DNA from 3 places in the Streptomyces sp. NPDC086077 genome. Region 3 is predicted to be linked to each of the others. Evidence: riboswitches for the same ligand, from Rfam matches in the RefSeq annotation. Region 3 holds a riboswitch; each other region holds the start of a gene.
What was found. Region 3 has a riboswitch for thiamine pyrophosphate ahead of thiO (glycine oxidase ThiO). Riboswitches for the same ligand answer to the same signal wherever they lie in the genome.
Positions count from the first base shown of each region.

Region 1: it holds a riboswitch for thiamine pyrophosphate, as region 3 does, so the genes downstream of both, thiC (phosphomethylpyrimidine synthase ThiC) here and thiO (glycine oxidase ThiO) in region 3, are expected to answer to the same signal.
Region 2: it holds a riboswitch for thiamine pyrophosphate, as region 3 does, so the genes downstream of both, AB0O67_RS06850 (thiamine ABC transporter substrate-binding protein) here and thiO (glycine oxidase ThiO) in region 3, are expected to answer to the same signal.

Region 1 is NZ_JBFBJT010000109.1:1,788-7,511, forward strand. It holds gene AB0O67_RS26605 (hypothetical protein) at 1-461, shown strand, start outside; gene thiC (phosphomethylpyrimidine synthase ThiC) at 623-2,419, opposite strand; TPP riboswitch at 2,413-2,602, opposite strand; gene AB0O67_RS26615 (YibE/F family protein) at 3,034-4,743, shown strand; gene AB0O67_RS26620 (SsgA family sporulation/cell division regulator) at 5,184-5,621, opposite strand; gene AB0O67_RS26625 (helix-turn-helix domain-containing protein) at 5,722-5,724, opposite strand, start outside.
Region 2 is NZ_JBFBJT010000014.1:49,090-54,813, reverse strand. It holds gene AB0O67_RS06855 (iron ABC transporter permease) at 1-1,659, opposite strand, end outside; gene AB0O67_RS06850 (thiamine ABC transporter substrate-binding protein) at 1,635-2,714, opposite strand; TPP riboswitch at 2,794-2,899, opposite strand; gene rlmN (23S rRNA (adenine(2503)-C(2))-methyltransferase RlmN) at 2,921-4,027, opposite strand; gene AB0O67_RS06840 (VOC family protein) at 4,230-4,670, shown strand; gene AB0O67_RS06835 (amphi-Trp domain-containing protein) at 4,886-5,254, shown strand; gene AB0O67_RS06830 (hypothetical protein) at 5,372-5,605, shown strand; gene AB0O67_RS06825 (hypothetical protein) at 5,650-5,724, shown strand, end outside.
Region 3 is NZ_JBFBJT010000027.1:44,621-50,344, reverse strand. It holds gene AB0O67_RS11125 (FAD-dependent oxidoreductase) at 1-986, opposite strand, end outside; gene AB0O67_RS11120 (hypothetical protein) at 1,083-1,445, opposite strand; TPP riboswitch at 1,498-1,610, shown strand; gene thiO (glycine oxidase ThiO) at 1,607-2,773, shown strand; gene thiS (sulfur carrier protein ThiS) at 2,770-2,970, shown strand; gene AB0O67_RS11105 (thiazole synthase) at 2,974-3,771, shown strand; gene pknB (Stk1 family PASTA domain-containing Ser/Thr kinase) at 3,890-5,724, shown strand, end outside.

The DNA of each region.
Region 1 (5,724 bases), on a different contig from region 3:
TCTTCCTGCTCGTCGGCTACACCCTGAAGATGCTCGACCCCGAGCCGGGCATCGCTCAGACCATGGTCACCACCGGGTGGGTGTTCGGCGCCGTGACCGCGGTCGCCATCCTGCTCGCCGCCGTCGGCCTGTTGCTCACCGCACTGCGCAACCGGCCCTCACTGAATTCCGGTCCGTACGAGGAACTCAGCGGCGAGGTGGCCGCAGCCAGGGAGGCCTGGCGCCAGGCCCTGCTGGAGAACGGCATCCTGCCGTTCCTCCGGGAGGCCCTCACCACCCCGGGCCAGGCCGCACTGCAACGTGCGGCCCCGACGATCCCGACCAGTCGTATGCCGCACCTGGGCTACGACCGTCCGGGCTTCACCAGCCCCGGTGACGGCCCGTCGGGCGCGCGCCCGAGCTTCTCGAGCCCGGACTACACCAGCCCGGATTTCGGAGGCCCGGACCACAAGCCGGAATGACCTGCGGCTTGCGCCCCCCGTGGTGCGCAAGCCGGAGATCCGGCGGTGCCGGTGTGCTGTCGTGTGCGGACCGGAGTGGATCGGACCGGACCAGGACGACGAGGACGGGGCCGCGGCCGCACGGTCTGCGCGCCCCGCCTTGTGCCGTCGGATCGGCCGGGTCAGTCCGCGATCGGCAGATAAACCCGGTTGCCGGCGGCGGCGAACTCCTTCGACTTCTCCGCCATGCCCTCCTCGATCTCCGCCTGTGTACCGCCATGTTCACGGCGGATGTCCTGGGAGATCTTCATCGAACAGAACTTCGGCCCGCACATCGAGCAGAAGTGCGCCGTCTTGGCAGGCTCGGCCGGGAGGGTCTCGTCGTGGAACTCACGAGCCGTGTCCGGGTCGAGGGCCAGGTTGAACTGGTCCTCCCAGCGGAACTCGAAGCGGGCGTCCGACAGCGCGTCGTCCCACTCCTGCGCACCGGGGTGCCCCTTGGCGAGGTCGGCCGCGTGAGCGGCGATCTTGTAGGTGATGACGCCGGTCTTGACGTCGTCGCGGTTGGGCAGGCCCAGGTGCTCCTTGGGCGTGACGTAGCAGAGCATGGCAGTGCCCCACCAGGCGATCATCGCGGCACCGATGCCGGAGGTGATGTGGTCGTACGCCGGCGCGACGTCCGTCGTCAGCGGGCCGAGCGTGTAGAACGGAGCTTCATCGCAGATCTCCTGCTGAAGGTCGATGTTCTCCTTGATCTTGTGCATCGGGACATGCCCCGGGCCCTCGATCATGGTCTGCACGTTGCAACGCTTCGCGATCCGGTTGAGTTCCCCGAGAGTTCGCAGTTCGGCGAACTGTGCCGCGTCGTTGGCGTCCGCTATCGAGCCCGGCCTGAGGCCGTCGCCCAGCGAGTACGTGACGTCGTAGGCGGCGAGGATCTCGCACAGTTCCTCGAAGTTCTCGTACAGGAACGACTCCTTGTGGTGCGCCAGGCACCACGCCGCCATGATCGAGCCGCCGCGCGAGACGATCCCGGTCTTGCGGTTCGCCGTCAGCGGCACGTACGCCAGCCGGACGCCCGCGTGAACCGTCATGTAGTCCACGCCCTGCTCGGCCTGCTCGATGACCGTGTCCTTGTAGATCTCCCAGGTCAGCTCCTCGGCCTTGCCGTCGACCTTCTCCAGTGCCTGGTAGAGCGGCACCGTGCCGATGGGGACGGGGGAGTTGCGCAGCACCCACTCGCGCGTGGTGTGGATGTTGCGGCCTGTGGACAGGTCCATGACCGTGTCGGCGCCCCAGCGGGTCGCCCAGGTCATCTTCTCGACCTCCTCCTCGATGGAGGACGTCACGGCCGAGTTGCCGATGTTGGCGTTGACCTTCACCAGGAACCGCTTGCCGATGATCATCGGCTCGATCTCCGGGTGGTTCACGTTCGCGGGCAGTACGGCCCGCCCCGCGGCGATCTCCTCGCGCACGACCTCGGGCGAGACGTTCTCCCGGATGGCCACGTACTCCATCTCGGGCGTGACCTCGCCCCGGCGCGCGTACGCGAGCTGGGTGACCGCCCGGCCGTCGCGGCTGCGGCGCGGCAGGCGTGGGCGGCCGGGGAAGACCGCGTCGAGGTTGCGCAGGCCGCCGCGCGGCGACGTGTGCTTGATCCCGTCGTCCTCAGGACGGACGGGACGGCCCGCGTACTCCTCCGTGTCGCCACGGGCGATGATCCAGTTCTCCCGCAGCGGCGACAGACCGCGGCGGACGTCGGTGTCGACGAGTGGATCGGTGTACGGGCCCGACGTGTCGTACAGCGTGACCGACTGCCCGTTGGTGAGGTGCACCTGACGGACCGGCACGCGCAGGTCGGGGCGTGAGCCCTCGACATACGCCTTGTGCCAGCCGATGGACTTCCCGGCCTCCTCGCTGCGCGCGTCGTCGGTCGCGTTCTGGGTGGAGGCAGGCGTGCGTGCGTCCTTGTTGGCCATGAGACCGATCTCCCTACGCCGGCATTACCCGGTAACAGGTTCGGCGGTCGACGCAGCGGTTCTCGTCTGTCGACGCTTCATGGGAAACATCACTCGTGCCGAGTCACGTTCCACGTGAAACATCGCGAAGACGAAGGTCAGCGCCCTCTCAGCCCGGTGCTCCGAGCTCCCGCGTTTACAAAGGTGCCCCCACGCTAGCGTCAATTCGGGCGCGGTGAACAGAGGGCCCCCGCCGTTCTTGCGATGATCGGTCGGTGACCACGAATCAGCAGCCCCCGTTCCCGCCGCACGAACCACCGCGCGGAACCGGCTCCGGCATGGGGCCGCGACGCGACTCGGACGCGGGCGGGGGTGGAGCTGCGGCCGGTGCGGTTGGTGCTCCCGGCATGGGACGAGGCGGCGTTCCTGACGGTGGCCGGGGTAGTGCTCCGGGCATGGGGCAGGGCGGTGGTCACAGCGACGGCCGGGGTGGTGCTCCCGGCATGCGAGCAGGCGGCGGACCGGGTTTCGGCTCGGGGAGCGGGCCCGGCTTCGGTCCCGGTGGCGGATCTGGCCCGGGCAACTCGGGTTCGGGCACCGGATCGGGCTTCGGGCTGAGTGGGGTTTCCCCAGGTATGGGACCGGGCGGCTGGCGCGAGCGCGGAGCCGGTGCCGGGGGTGTTCCCGGGCAGGGCGGCGCCGGTGCCGGGGACGGGAGGGGGCACGGTGCCGGCCCGGGACGTGGTCAGGGGTACGGTTCCGAACCGGTTGGTGGTCACGGTCCAGGGGGTGGTCAGGGCTGGGGCGGCGGTCACGGCCGCGGTTTCGGCCCGGGTGACGGTGACGAGTATCCCGGCTCCGGCGGCGGCCACGGACAGGGCCAAGAGCCCAGTGGCGGCCACGGACAGGGCCAAGAGCCCAGTGGCGGTCACGGACACGGTCAAGGACCTGGCGGCGGCCAAGGACGCGGCCAAGGCCCCGACGACGGGTCGGGGCACAGCTCCGGTGATGGCCACGGGCACGGCCACTCGCATAGTCACGCCCACGGTCCCGCGGCCCCCGTCTCCATGCATCTGCGCAAGGTCATCGCGGCGGTACTCATCCCCTTCGCCGCCGCCGTGGTGGTCGGCCTCGCCGTGCTGTGGCCCGGCGGCGCCCCGCCGCACGAGCGCACCGGCGTCGGCTTCGACCGTCAGACCCAGCAGGCGACGGTCACCAAGGTCGACGAACTGCCCTGCGACTCCGTCAACGGCTCGGCGCCGGCACCGAACGGCGACACCTCCACCGCCGAGGGCTCCTCCGCCCAGCAGCAGGCGAACGGCACCTGCAAACGCGCGACGATCCGTATCGACACCGGCGAGGACAAGGGCCGTACCTTCACCGAGGTCGTGCAGCCCGACCAGTCACGGCAGTTGCACCAGGACGAGAAGGTCGTGGTCGCCTACGAGCCCTCCGCGCCCGAGGACCTGCAGTACTCGGTCACCGACGTGAACCGCCGTCTCCCGATGGCCCTGGTCGCCGGCCTCTTCGCGCTGGCCGTCGTGGCGGTCGGACGGCTGCGCGGCGTGATGGCACTGGTCGCGCTGGCCATCAGCTTCCTGGTGCTCAACTTCTTCATCCTGCCCGCGATTCTGCAGGGCTCGAACCCGCTGGTCGTCGCAGTGGTCGGGGCGAGCGCCATCATGCTGATCGCGCTCTATCTGTGCCATGGCCTGTCGGCCCGGACATCCGTGGCCGTGCTCGGCACACTGATCTCGCTGCTGCTGATCGGCGTCCTCGGCCTGCTGTTCATCGACTGGGCGGCGCTCACGGGCAACACCGACGACAACACCGGCCTCATCCACGGCCTCTACCCGACGATCGACATGAGCGGTCTGCTGCTGGCCGGCGTCATCATCGGTTCGCTCGGTGTCCTCGACGACGTGACGGTCACGCAGACCTCGGCTGTCTGGGAACTGCACGAGGCCAACCCCACGATGGGCTGGCGCGGACTGTACCGGGCCGGCATCCGCATCGGCCGCGACCACATCGCCTCCGTCGTCAACACCTTGGTCCTCGCCTACGCGGGCGCCGCACTGCCACTGCTGCTGCTCTTCTCCATCGCCCAGAGCAGCGTCGGGACGGTCGCCAACAGCGAGCTGGTCGCGGAGGAGATCGTGCGCACGCTGGTCGGCTCGATCGGCCTGGTGGCCTCGGTGCCGGTCACCACGGCACTCGCGGCGCTGGTGGTCTCGGCCGACCGGTCCGGCCAGACACCCGGCACAGCGCCGGCCACCGTCGGCGGCGGTGCCGGCGAGGCTCCGGTACCGGCCCGCACGGGGAGGGGACGGCGACGCAAGCGCTGACCCCGTAGGCGCGAGCCCTGAGCCGCGGAGCCGCAAGCGCTGACCCCCGTGGGGCGAGCGCTGCGCGACGTAGAGCAAGCGCCGAGCCCCGTGGGCGCAAGCCTTGCGGCCCCTAGGCAGCAGGCACTGCCGCCGCCGTGGGAAGGGCACACGCCCTACCCGGGCAGCGCCCCTGCCCTAGCGAGGGCGCACGCACCATGCTCCGGCGGATTCGAAGGCCTCCGGCGCAAAAGCGTTCCTGCAAGGTCCGTTCCCGCAGCCGGAGCCGCGCCTACCCACGCCCCCCGGAAGCGTTCGGCAAAGGCCGACCCGCCGACGCCTTCGACGAATGCCGACCGACCCGAAGCCCTCGGCACAAGCATCGACCCCTCGCCACCGCAGTCACACCAACCCCACTCACCCCAGGCGAAGCGTTACACCAGCCGCCTTCATCGCGTGTCTCACCCCGCGCTCTGCTCCTCCGCCAGAATCCGGTCCAGCGCCTCGTCGAGATGCGCGTCGAAGTCGGCGAGCGCCCCCTCCTGGCCCAGCGGCACCAGCTTGTCCGTACGGTCCAGGAAGGCGACCAGCGGCGCCGTGGAGGATCGGAACAGCGCCTGGTCGCTGCCTACCTGAAGCCGGATCAGGACGTCGCCCAGCGATTCGGGCTCGACCGGCGAGACCCGCACATCGCCCTCCCCACACGGTCGCCCCACCCCGTCGATCAACAGCTCCCGGCCGAAGGCCCAGGTGACCGGGGCATCCCCGGGCAGGTGAAAGGTCAGCCGCACGGCGTAGGGATCGCCTGTCTCGTAGCGCAGCTCCACAGGGATGCGGAAGGAGAGCTCCTCGGAAACGAGAAAGCTCATCATGACCTCTGCCTGTACGGACTCGCGCATCGCCTACCCCGTCACTTGCCGTTCGATTGGCCGGGAATGAACCTCTGGTACCTGGTGGCATCTTGCTGAAAGTACACACCAGATCACAAGGAGTGAGTTTTCA
Region 2 (5,724 bases), on a different contig from region 3:
CCGCTCCAGCACCAGCAGCGCCGCCGCGCACACCACCATCAGAATCGTCGAAAGGGCCATGGCCTGGCCGTAGTTGAGGTCGCCGGGTCGTCCCAGCAGCCGCGCCACGGCGACCGGCAGGGTCGGGTTGTCCGGACGTGCGATGAACACCGTCGCCCCGAACTCCCCCAGCGACACCGCGAAGGCGAATCCGGCCGCGACCAGCAGCGCCCGCCGCACCATCGGCAGATCCACCTCACGCCAGGCCCGCCACGGCGACGCCCCGAGCACCGCCGCCGCCTCACGCAGCCGTACGTCGACCGCCCGCAGCACCGGCAGCATGGTCCGCACGACGAACGGCACCCCGACCAGCGCCTGCGCCAGCGGCACCAGGATCCACGAGGCTCGCAGGTTCAGCGGCGGCTCGTCGAGGGCGATCAGGAACCCGAACCCGACCGTCACCGCGGACACGCCCAGCGGCAGCATCAGCAGCGCGTCGAACCCGCGCACGAACCGCCCCGCGTCGCGCCGGGTCAGCGCCACCGCGGCGAGCCCGCCGACCAGCACGGCGATCGCGGTGGCGACGACCGCGTACGACAGCGAGTTGCCGATCGCGTCGATCGGCGGGACGAGGAAGGTGCCGCCGTCCTCGCTGGTCAGCGCCCGGTAGTAGCCGAAGCCGGGGGCATCGAGCGAGCGCTGCACCAGCACGGCCAGCGGCAGCAGGATCAGCAGGGCGACGACGGCCAGGACACCGGCGAGCAGAGCCCACTGCCCGGCCCCGCGCGGCCGGCGCGCGGTCACGGACGCGTCCACCAGCCGCAGGGCGGTCTCCCGGCGCCGTACGGTCCAGGCGTGCACGGCGAGCACCGCGCCCACCGCCGCGAACTGGACCATGGTCAGCACGGCGGCGGTGGCGAGGTCGAAGACCTCCGTGGTCTGCCGGTAGATCTCGACTTCGAGAGTGGAGAAGGTGGGCCCGCCGAGGATCTGCACCACACCGAAGGAGGTGAAGGTGAACAGGAACACCATCAGCGCGGCGGCGGCCACGGCCGGCCCCAGCGCGGGCAGGGTGACGCTCCGCCAGGCGCCCAGGCGTGAGGCCCCGAGCATCCGCGCGGCCTCCTCCTGGCGGGGGTCGAGCTGCGCCCAGAGCCCGCCGACCGTCCGTACGACGACCGCGTAGTTGAAGAAGACGTGCGCGAGCAGGATCGCCCACACCGTGGTGTCCAGCCGTACGCCCCACAGGTCGTCCAGCAACCCGCCGCGTCCGACCAGTGCCAGGAAGGCCGTTCCGACCACGACAGTCGGCAACACGAACGGCACCGTCACGACCGCCCGCAGCACCTGCTTGCCGGGGAAGTCGAGGCGGGCGAACACATAGGCGCCCGGCAGCGCGATCAGCAGCGTCAGCGCGGTCGAGGCGAGCGCCTGCCAGGTGGTGAACCACAGGACGTGCCGGATGTCGGACTGGGTGAGCACGTCGGCGAGCCGCCCGAACCGCCAGGTCCCGTCGGCCTTCAGCCCGCGGCCGACGATCGCGGCGACGGGGTAGGCGAAGAAGACCGCGAAGAACGCGACGGGCAGGGCGAGAAGCCCGAGCCGCGCCGCGTTCCCGCGCGCCCTGGAAGCCGTGCCGGCCCGTGCCTCGCGGCCTACTTCAGTACCAGCGACGTCCACGCCTTGACCCACTCGTCACGGTTTTCGGCGATCTTCGCCGGGTCCATGGTCTGGGGATCCTCGGCCTGCGGGCCGAACTCCACGAACTCCTGGGGCACCTGGGCGGCCTCCCGCACCGGGTAGACGAACATGTTCAGCGGCAGGTCGTCCTGGAACTGCTTGGTGAGCATGAAGTCGAGGAGCGCCTTGCCGCCCTCGGGGTTCTTCGCGTTGCTGAGCAGCCCGGCGTACTCGACCTGGCGGAAGCAGGTGCCCATGGCCACGCCGGTCGGGGCGGTCTTCGGCTTCGGGTCGGCGAAGAGGACCTCGGCGGGCGGCGAGGAGGCGTAGGACACCACCAACGGCCGGTCGCCGCCGGCCTTCCTGCCGCTCGCGGAACCCGAGAACTCCTCGTTGTACGCCTGCTCCCAGCCGTCGACGACCTTCACGCCGTTCGCCTTGAGCTTCTTCCAGTAGTCCGCCCAGCCGTCGTCGCCGTACTTGGCGGCGGTGCCGAGCAGGAAGCCGAGACCGGGCGAGGAGGTGGAGGCGTTCTCGGTGACCAGGAGGTTCTTGTACGCGGGATCGGCCAGGTCGTCCAGGGTCTTCGGCGGGTCCAGCCTGCGCTCGCTGAAGTAGGCCTTGTCGTAGTTGACGCAGATGTCGCCGGTGTCGACGGGCGTGACACGGTGCTGGTCCTGGTCGGCCCAGTACTCGGGCAGGACCATGTCGGCGCCCTTCGCCTCGTACGGCTGGAAGAGGCCGTTGTCGAGCGCGCGGGAGAGCAGGGTGTTGTCGACGCCGAAGAGGACGTCGCCCTGCGGGTTGTCCTTGGTCAGGACGGCCTTGTTGACGGCCTGGCCGGCGTCCCCGTCCTTGAGGACCCTGACCTCGTAGCCGGACTGCTTCTCGAAGGCGGCGATCACGCTCTTGGACACGACCCACGAGTCGTGGCTGACGAGGGTGACCGTCCTGGAGTCCGAGCCGTCGCCGCCGGACTCCGAGGACCCGCACGCGGACAGCGTGACCAGGCCGAGCCCGACGACGGCGGCGGTGAATTTCTTGGTGGTGCTCACTGATTTTCCTCCTGGCTGACCAGGAAGAGACGCGGCCCTGCCCGGGACCTGGAACGGGTTCCCGGGCAGGGCGCAACAGCTTGAGTGACGACCGATCTCCCTACCCAGAATGACCTGGGCGAGGTTCAGAGGGTCTGCGGACTGTCCCGCACTCTCAGCGCTGTGGCGCTCCCCTGCCGGAATATGAAGATGTGTACGGCGTCAGACTACCGCTCGGTGGCGGCGAGCTGACCACACGCCCCGTCGATCTCCTGACCACGGGTGTCCCGGATCGTCACCGGTACACCATGGGCGGCGATGGCCTCGACGAACGCCTTCTCGTCCTCGGGCCGGGACGCGGTCCACTTGGAGCCCGGGGTCGGGTTCAGCGGGATGAGGTTGACGTGCACCGGCTTGCCCTTGAGCAGCCGGCCGAGCCGGTCACCGCGCCAGGCCTGGTCGTTGATGTCCCGGATGAGCGCGTACTCGATGGACAGCCGCCGCCCGGACTTCTGGACGTAGTCGAACCCGGCGTCGAGCACCTCGCGCACCTTCCAGCGGGTGTTGACGGGGACGAGGGTGTCGCGCAGTTCGTCGTCCGGGGCGTGCAGCGAGATGGCCAGCCGGCACTTGAAGCCCTCGTCGGCGAAGCGGTGGATCGCCGGCACCAGGCCGACCGTCGAGACGGTGATCCCACGCTGCGACAGCCCGAGCCCGTCCGGCTCGGGGTCGGTCAGCGCGCGGATGGCCCCGACGACGCGCTTGTAGTTGGCCAGGGGCTCGCCCATGCCCATGAAGACGATGTTCGACAGCCGCGAGGGCCCGCCTGGCACCTCACCGTCGCGCAGCGCCCGCATGCCGTCCACGATCTGGTGGACGATCTCGGCGGTGGACAGATTGCGGTCGAGTCCGGCCTGCCCGGTGGCGCAGAACGGGCAGTTCATCCCGCACCCCGCCTGCGAGCTGATGCACATGGTCACCCGGTCCGGGTACCGCATCAGCACCGACTCGACGAGCGTCCCGTCGAACAGCCGCCACAGCGTCTTACGGGTGGTGCCCTCGTCCGTCGACAGATGCCGCACGACGGTCATGAGCTCCGGAAGCAACGCCTCCCGCAGCTTGCCGCGCGACCCGGCGGGGATGTCGGTCCACTGCTCTGGGTCGTGCGCGTACCGCGCGAAGTAGTGCTGCGAGAGCTGCTTGGCGCGAAACGGCTTCTCACCGATCTCGGCAACGGCTTCCTTGCGCTCGGCAGGCGTGAGATCGGCAAGATGCAGCGGCGGCTTCTTGGCTCCGCGCGGGGCGACGAATGTGAGTTCTCCGGGCTTAGGCATGGCTCCACCAGTGTCGCAGATCCACATGGGTGACCTGCGGCTGCCGCTGTCTACGAATGTCGCTAGTAGCCGTCACCGCTCGTTCTCATGCTTGATCTGTACCTCGTAGAGCGCAGCAACCAACGTGAGAACGTCCCACCGGCCCCGTCCCAGGGACATCAGCGGCCACCACCGGCCGCACCAGGAAGAAGGAGAGACCAGCATGGCGATTCAGCGGATGGACAACGTCGGCATCGTCGTCGAGGACATGGAGGCCGCCATCGCGTTCTTCGTGGAACTCGGTATGGAGCTGGAGGGCAGGGCGGAGGTCGAGGGTCTCGTCGCCGACCAGTGCACCGGACTCGACGGCGTCCGCTGCGACATCGCGATGGTCCGGACCCCGGACGGTCACAGCCGGCTCGAGCTGGCGAAGTACCACAGCCCCGCGGTGATCAGCGCCGGGCCGCGCAACCGGCCGCACAACATTCTGGGCACGCACCGCGTCATGTTCGCCGTCGACGACATCGAGGACACTGTTGCCCGCCTGCGCCCTCACGGCGCCGAACTCGTCGGCCGGATCGCCCGGTTCGAGGACAGCTATCTGCTCTGCTACCTCCGCGGCCCGGCGGGCATCATCGTCGGACTGGCCCAGCAACTGCGCTGAGAAGACGAAACCGAACCATCCAGCCGAACGGAAGCCATGGGACGGACCTCGGAGAGAGGTGCCTTGATGGCGGAAGCCGAAGAGGACGGCAAGCATCAAGGCCGATCGCCACGAGGAGGGAGGAGGAGAGGACATCCGCACCCGGGTGGGCCACTCCTGCGTATCGCGACAAAATGGGTTCTGTCTGGCTTATCGCTCCAAATCGGAGGTCACCGATGAAGGATCTCAAGTTTGAGCAGAAGCGCTCGCTGTCACGCCAAGAGGCCGCCGACCAGCTCACGGCGCTCGCAGAGGCGCTGAGGGAAGGCGGGGACGCCGAACTGGAACTCAGCCCCGGGACGCTGAGCCTGCGAATCCCCGACGACCTGCGCAGCGAGATCGAGGTGGAGATCGGCAGCGGGGAGATCGAGCTCGAGATCGAGTTCAAGTGGCCGACCGCGACGACGCGGAAAGCACCGCCCCGCACGGACTCGGGCACAGAGAAGGCCCCGAGACGGAAGAGCGCGCCCGCCGGCGCGGCGCGGAGCGCCACGGAGACCAACAGGAACAAGAGCGCGAGGCAGTCCGCCCCGAAGACACCCTGAGCGAGTGCTGCCCGAATCCTCCCATGAGCCCTTCTGAGGCCCTGGGGCCTGCCCTCCACGCCGTCGACGCGGACTCCTCGGTGGACTCGAAATTCGAACACATGCTTGAATTCAGCCATGCGAACCTTCCCCGCCGACCTCGCCCAGGCGCAGCAGGAATGGAGCGCCACCTACCGGCAGCTCGCCGAACGGCCCGGCCGCGCCGAGCTGCGGCGGCGCCTGTACCGGCTGTCGACCCAGGTGTTCTTCCATCCCCACTGGCAGCAGCGGCGGCCAAGGCCCGCAGCATGGTGGGAGCTGCGCGACCTGGGACAGTCGGGCAGGGGCCCGGGCGAGCGGCCGAGCCGGTGACCCGCCGGCATGCGGGGCCGCATGGCCCGGACGATCCTGAAGACATGTCCGGGTCGATTCGCGTGACCGTGCATCCGCCGTCACCCACGGGCGGTCGGCGCGTGCGTGTGGACGGCGAG
Region 3 (5,724 bases):
TCACCGCGCCACACGGTGGTGTCTGCGGTGGTGTGGTGCCCGACGTACTGCACGAACCGCCCGAACTGCTCGGACCAGAAGTACGGCACCGGGTCGTAGACCGCCGGTGCCTCGCCGATGATGTTCGCGGCGACCGTGCGGGGGCCCTGCAGGGCGTTGTCCCAGTGGTGCACCATCAGCCGCTCGCCGTAGCGCCCCGAGGGGAAGGACGCGCAGTCGCCGACCGCGTAGACGTCCGGCGCCGAGGTGCGCAGGTGGTCGTCGGCCACGACCTCGCCGTACCAGCCGAGCTCGATGCCGGAGCCGGCGAGCCAGCGCGTGGCGGGCCGGGCGCCGATGCCGACCACGACGGCGCCGGCGGGCACCCGCGTGCCGTCGTCCAGGACGACCGCGCCCGGCTCGACGCTCCGCACGCGCGCGTGGGTGCGCAGGACGGCGCCGCTGTCGGCGTACCAGGCGCTCATCGGCGCGGCCACGTCGGCGGGCAGTGCCCCGGCGAGGGGACGGGCGGCGGCCTCGACGACGGTCACCGCGCAGCCGGCCTCCCGGGCGGCCGTGGCGAACTCCGCGCCGATCCAGCCAGCGCCGACGACCACGATGTCGTGCTGCAGGGCGAGCACCGGCCGCAGCCGCTCGGCGTCGTCCAGGGTGCGCAGCAGGTGCACACCGGGGACGCCCTCCGCGCCCGGCAGGGTGACGGGTTCGGCACCGGTGGCGAGGACCAGCACGTCGTAGGGCACCGGGCCGGACTCGGTGTCCAGCCCGTGGTCGGCGAGGCGCACGCCGGTCACCTCGCGCCCCAGGTGCAGCTCGATGCCGAGCGCCTCGAAGTCGACGTCGAAGGCGGAGCCCTCGGCCTTGCCGAGCAGGACCGCCTTGGAGAGCGGCGGCCGGTCGTACGGTTGGTGCGGCTCGGCGCCGATCAGCGTCACGGTGCCGGGGAAGCCCTGTTCCCGCAGGGCCACCGCGGTCTGCACCCCGGCCATCCCCGCCCCCACGACGACCACGCGCCGCGCCTGTGCCCTCTTCTGCTCGCTCACCTGATCACCATAGACAACTGACAGTTTGTCAGTAAGGGGGTGCTACCGGTCGCCTTCCCCGGATCTCCGGCCGACCTGCTCGACCACGCTCGTCCCGCTGCCCGCCTGCGACTCCCACTCCCAGCTCTCCTCCAGTCGCACCCGCCCGTCGGGCAGTTCCACGACCGTCGAAACGCAGTGCCCCGAGGACGTCGTACCGTCCTGCTTGAGCTGCACGTACCGGAAGTCCAGCCGGTCGCCCTCGCGGGTGCCCACCAGGTATCCGCGCACGACGTCCCCACCGGCGTACTCGGCCCGGATCTCGCCGTCCTGCTCGTGGTACGTGAACCGGGTGCGCGTCCCGACCTGTCCCGGGGCCTGGTCGGCGACGGGAGCGAGGACGAGTCCGTCCAGTGAGCGGGCCATGCCGGGAGGCTCCCTTACAGAGGCGTGCGGGCAAGAGCTAGGGTGGCCACCGTAGAGCACTCGCGGGAGCCCGGACGTACCGGGCTGAGAGGGAGGCTGGCCGGCCTCCGACCGTACGAACCTGATCCGGGTCATGCCGGCGAAGGGAGGGGCTGAAGCCCGTGTCGTCCTCCGCACGTACGTCAGACGTCCTCGTCATCGGGGGCGGAATCATCGGCCTGGTCACGGCCTGGCGGGCCGCACAGCGTGGACTCGCCACCGCCGTACTCGACCCCGAACCCGGCGGCGGGGCCGCCCAGGTGGCGGCCGGCATGCTCGCCGCCGTCACGGAACTCCACTACGGCGAGGAGACCCTGCTCGGTCTGAACCTCGCCTCGGCCCGCCGCTATCCGGACTTCGCGGCCGAGCTCACCGACCTCACCGGACACGACCTCGGCTACCGCCGGTGCGGCACCCTGGCCGTCGCACTGGACGCCGACGACCGCGCCCACCTGCGCGAACTGCATGCCCTGCAACGGCGCTACGGGCTGGACTCCGAGTGGCTGTCGGGCCGGGAGTGCCGCCGCCTGGAGCCGATGCTCGCGCCGGGTGTGCGCGGCGGGCTGCGGGTGGACGGCGACCACCAGATCGACCCGCGGCGGCTCTCGGCCGCCCTGGTGGCCGCCTGCGGCCGGGCGGGCGTGATCTTCCACCGGGAGTGGGCCGAGCGGCTGCTGGTCGTCCGGGAGCGGGCGGCGGGCGTCGTCACGCGCGCGGGGACCGAGGTGGGCGCCGGGCAGGTGGTGCTGGCCGCCGGGAGCCTCAGCGGGCGGCTGGCGGGCGTCCCGGACGCCGTGCTGCCGCCCGTGCGGCCGGTGAAGGGGCAGGTGCTGCGACTGACCGTGCCCCCGGCCCACGCGCCGTTCCTGAACCGCACCGTGCGCGCGGTGGTGCGCGGCAGCCATGTGTACCTGGTGCCGCGCGAGAGCGGCGAGCTGGTCGTCGGCGCCACCAGCGAGGAACTGGGCTGGGACACCACGGTCACCGCCGGGGGCGTGTACGAGTTGCTGCGCGACGCGCACGAGCTGGTCCCCGGCATCACCGAGCTGCCCCTTACCGAGACCCGCGCGGGTCTGCGCCCCGGGTCGCCCGACAACGCCCCCCTGCTCGGCCCGACCGGCCTGGACGGCCTGCTGCTGGCCACCGGCCACTACCGCAACGGTGTCCTGCTCACCCCGGTCACCGGCGACGCCATGGCGCACGTCCTGACCACCGGTGAACTCCCGGACGAGGCCCGTCCCTTCACGCCGAAGCGCTTCGGCGCCGTACTCACGGAGCAGCCCGCATGATCATCTCCGTCAACGGGGAGCCCCGCCGGATCACCGACGGCACGGCCCTCGACACCCTCGTACGCACGCTCACCGCGGCGCCCTCCGGTGTGGCCGCCGCCCTCAACGAAACCGTCGTCCCGCGCGCGCAGTGGCCCGTCACGCCCCTCTCCGAGGGTGACCGTGTCGAGGTCCTCACCGCCGTCCAAGGAGGCTGACCCATGGCCGACGATCCCTTCGTCCTCGGGGGTACGACCTTCACCTCGCGGCTGATCATGGGCACCGGCGGTGCGCCCAGCCTGGACGTGCTGGAGCGGGCGCTGGTCGCCTCCGGAACGGAGCTGACCACCGTGGCGATGCGGCGCGTCAACCCCGATGTGCACGGCTCCGTCCTGTCGGTGCTGGACAGGCTGGGCATCCGGATGCTGCCCAACACGGCCGGCTGCTTCACGGCCGGGGAGGCCGTGCTGACCGCCCGCCTCGCGCGCGAGGCCCTCGGCACCGACCTGGTCAAGCTGGAGGTCATCGCCGACGAACGCACCCTGCTGCCGGACCCGATCGAGCTGCTGGACGCCGCGGAGACGCTGGTGGACGACGGTTTCACGGTGCTGCCCTACACCAACGACGACCCTGTGCTGGCGCGCAGGCTCCAGGACGTGGGCTGTGCCGCGATCATGCCGCTCGGGTCGCCGATCGGCTCGGGGCTCGGCATCCGCAACCCGCACAACTTCCAGCTGATCGTCGAGCACGCGCGCGTGCCGGTGATCCTGGACGCGGGAGCGGGCACGGCGTCGGACGCGGCGTTCGCGATGGAGCTGGGGTGCGCGGGTGTGATGCTGGCCTCAGCCGTGACCCGGGCCCAGGAACCGGTGCTGATGGCCGCCGCCATGCGCAACGGCGTGGAGGCGGGACGGCTGGCCCGGCTGGCGGGGCGTATCCCCCGGCGGCACTTCGCGGAGGCCTCCTCGCCGGTGGCGGGGATGGCCGCGCTGGACCCGGAGCGGCCCGCCTTCCAGTGATCCCCTACCACGTGGTCGCGCGTGCGCGCGCCAGACACGTCACAGGTCCGCTGCAGTACCGCCCCGATGCTCCGGGAACCGGCGAGCGGTGTCGGTGACGGCTCGTACACTCGCCTGCGTGGACACGACCCTTCAAGACCCTCTGGTCGGGCGACTGCTCGACGGCCGTTACCGCGTCGACGCGCGGATCGCGGTCGGCGGGATGGCCACGGTCTACCGAGCCGTGGACACCCGCCTCGACCGCGTCCTCGCGCTCAAGGTGATGCACCCGACCCTGGCCGCCGACGTCTCCTTCGTCGAGCGCTTCATCCGCGAGGCCAAGTCGGTGGCCCGGCTCGCCCACCCGAATGTCGTCCAGGTGTTCGACCAGGGGGCGGACGGATCGTACGTCTACCTGGCGATGGAGTACGTCTCCGGCTGCACCCTGCGGGACGTGCTGCGCGAGCGCGGGGCGCTGCAGCCGCGGGCCGCGCTGGACATTTTGGAGCCGGTCCTGGCCGCGCTGGGCGCCGCCCACCGCGCCGGGTTCGTGCACCGGGACATGAAGCCGGAGAACGTCCTCATAGGGGACGACGGCCGGGTCAAGGTCGCCGACTTCGGGCTCGTCCGGTCCGTGGACACGGTCACCCAGACCACCGGGTCCGTCCTCGGCACCGTCTCCTACCTCGCGCCCGAGCAGATCGAGCACGGCAGCGCCGATCCCCGCGTCGACGTGTACGCGTGCGGTGTGGTGCTCTACGAGATGCTGACCGGCGGCAAGCCGCACACCGGGGAATCGCCCGCCCAGGTGCTCTACCGGCATGTGCACGAGGACGTCCCGCCGCCCTCGGCGGCCGTGCCCGGCCTGGCGTACGAGCTGGACGAGCTGGTCGCCGCGGCGACCGCCCGCATGCCGGAGATCCGCCCGTACGACGCCGTGGCGCTGCTCGCCCGGGTCCGCGAGTCGCGGGCCGCGCTCGGTGCCGAGCAGCTCGACGCGGTGCCCCCGCAGGCGGTCACCGCGCAGCACGACAACGCCGACGACCGCACGAGCGTCATCCCGCGCGCGCTCACCGCGCTGCGGCAGCTGCCCGTGAACGAGGACGACGACGAGTCCCGGTACCACCGGACCAGCCGTCTGGAGTCGCCGCCCCTGGACACCCCGCGCCGCAGCCCCCGCCCGCGGCGCACGGTCGTCACGCTCGTCGCCGCGGTCCTGCTGGCACTGGGCCTCGGTCTGGGTGTCTGGTACATCAACTCCGGCCAGTTCACCGAGGTCCCGCCGCTGCTGGCGAAGACCGAGGCGCAGGCCGAGGACCGGCTCGCGGACGCCGGTCTGGAGGTCGGGCAGGTCAGGCACGCCTACAGCGACACGGTGAGGCGCGGCACGGTCATCAGCACCGACCCGGCGCCCGGCGCCCGGATCCGGCACAACGACTCCGTGACGCTGACCGTCTCCGACGGCCCCGAGACGGTGAAGGTGCCGGACGTCGCGGGCCACCGGCTGGACAAGGCGCGCGACCTCCTCCAGGGCAGCGGCCTGGAGCCGGGCATGGTGACCCGGGAGTTCAGCGAGGACGTCCCGCGGGGCTCCGTGATCAGCTCGAACCCCGCGACGGGCACCACGACGCGGGCCGGCACCGCGATCGCGCTCACCGTCAGCAAGGGCGCCCCCGTCGACATCCCGGACGTCACCGGCGGCGACCCGGCCGAGGCCAGGCAGGAGCTCCAGGAGGCGGGCCTGAAGGTGCGCGTCGCCACGCAGCGGATCAACTCGGAGCACGAGGCGGGCCGGGTCGCCCGGCAGAACCCGGGCCCCGGCGGCGAGGCCGCCGAGGGTGACACGGTGACGCTGACGCTCTCCAAGGGCCCGGAGATGATCGAGGTCCCGGACGTGGTGGGCGACGGCGTGGGCGAGGCCAAGCAGAAGCTTCAGGGCGCCGGTTTCGAGGTCGAGGAGGACCGCGGCCTGCT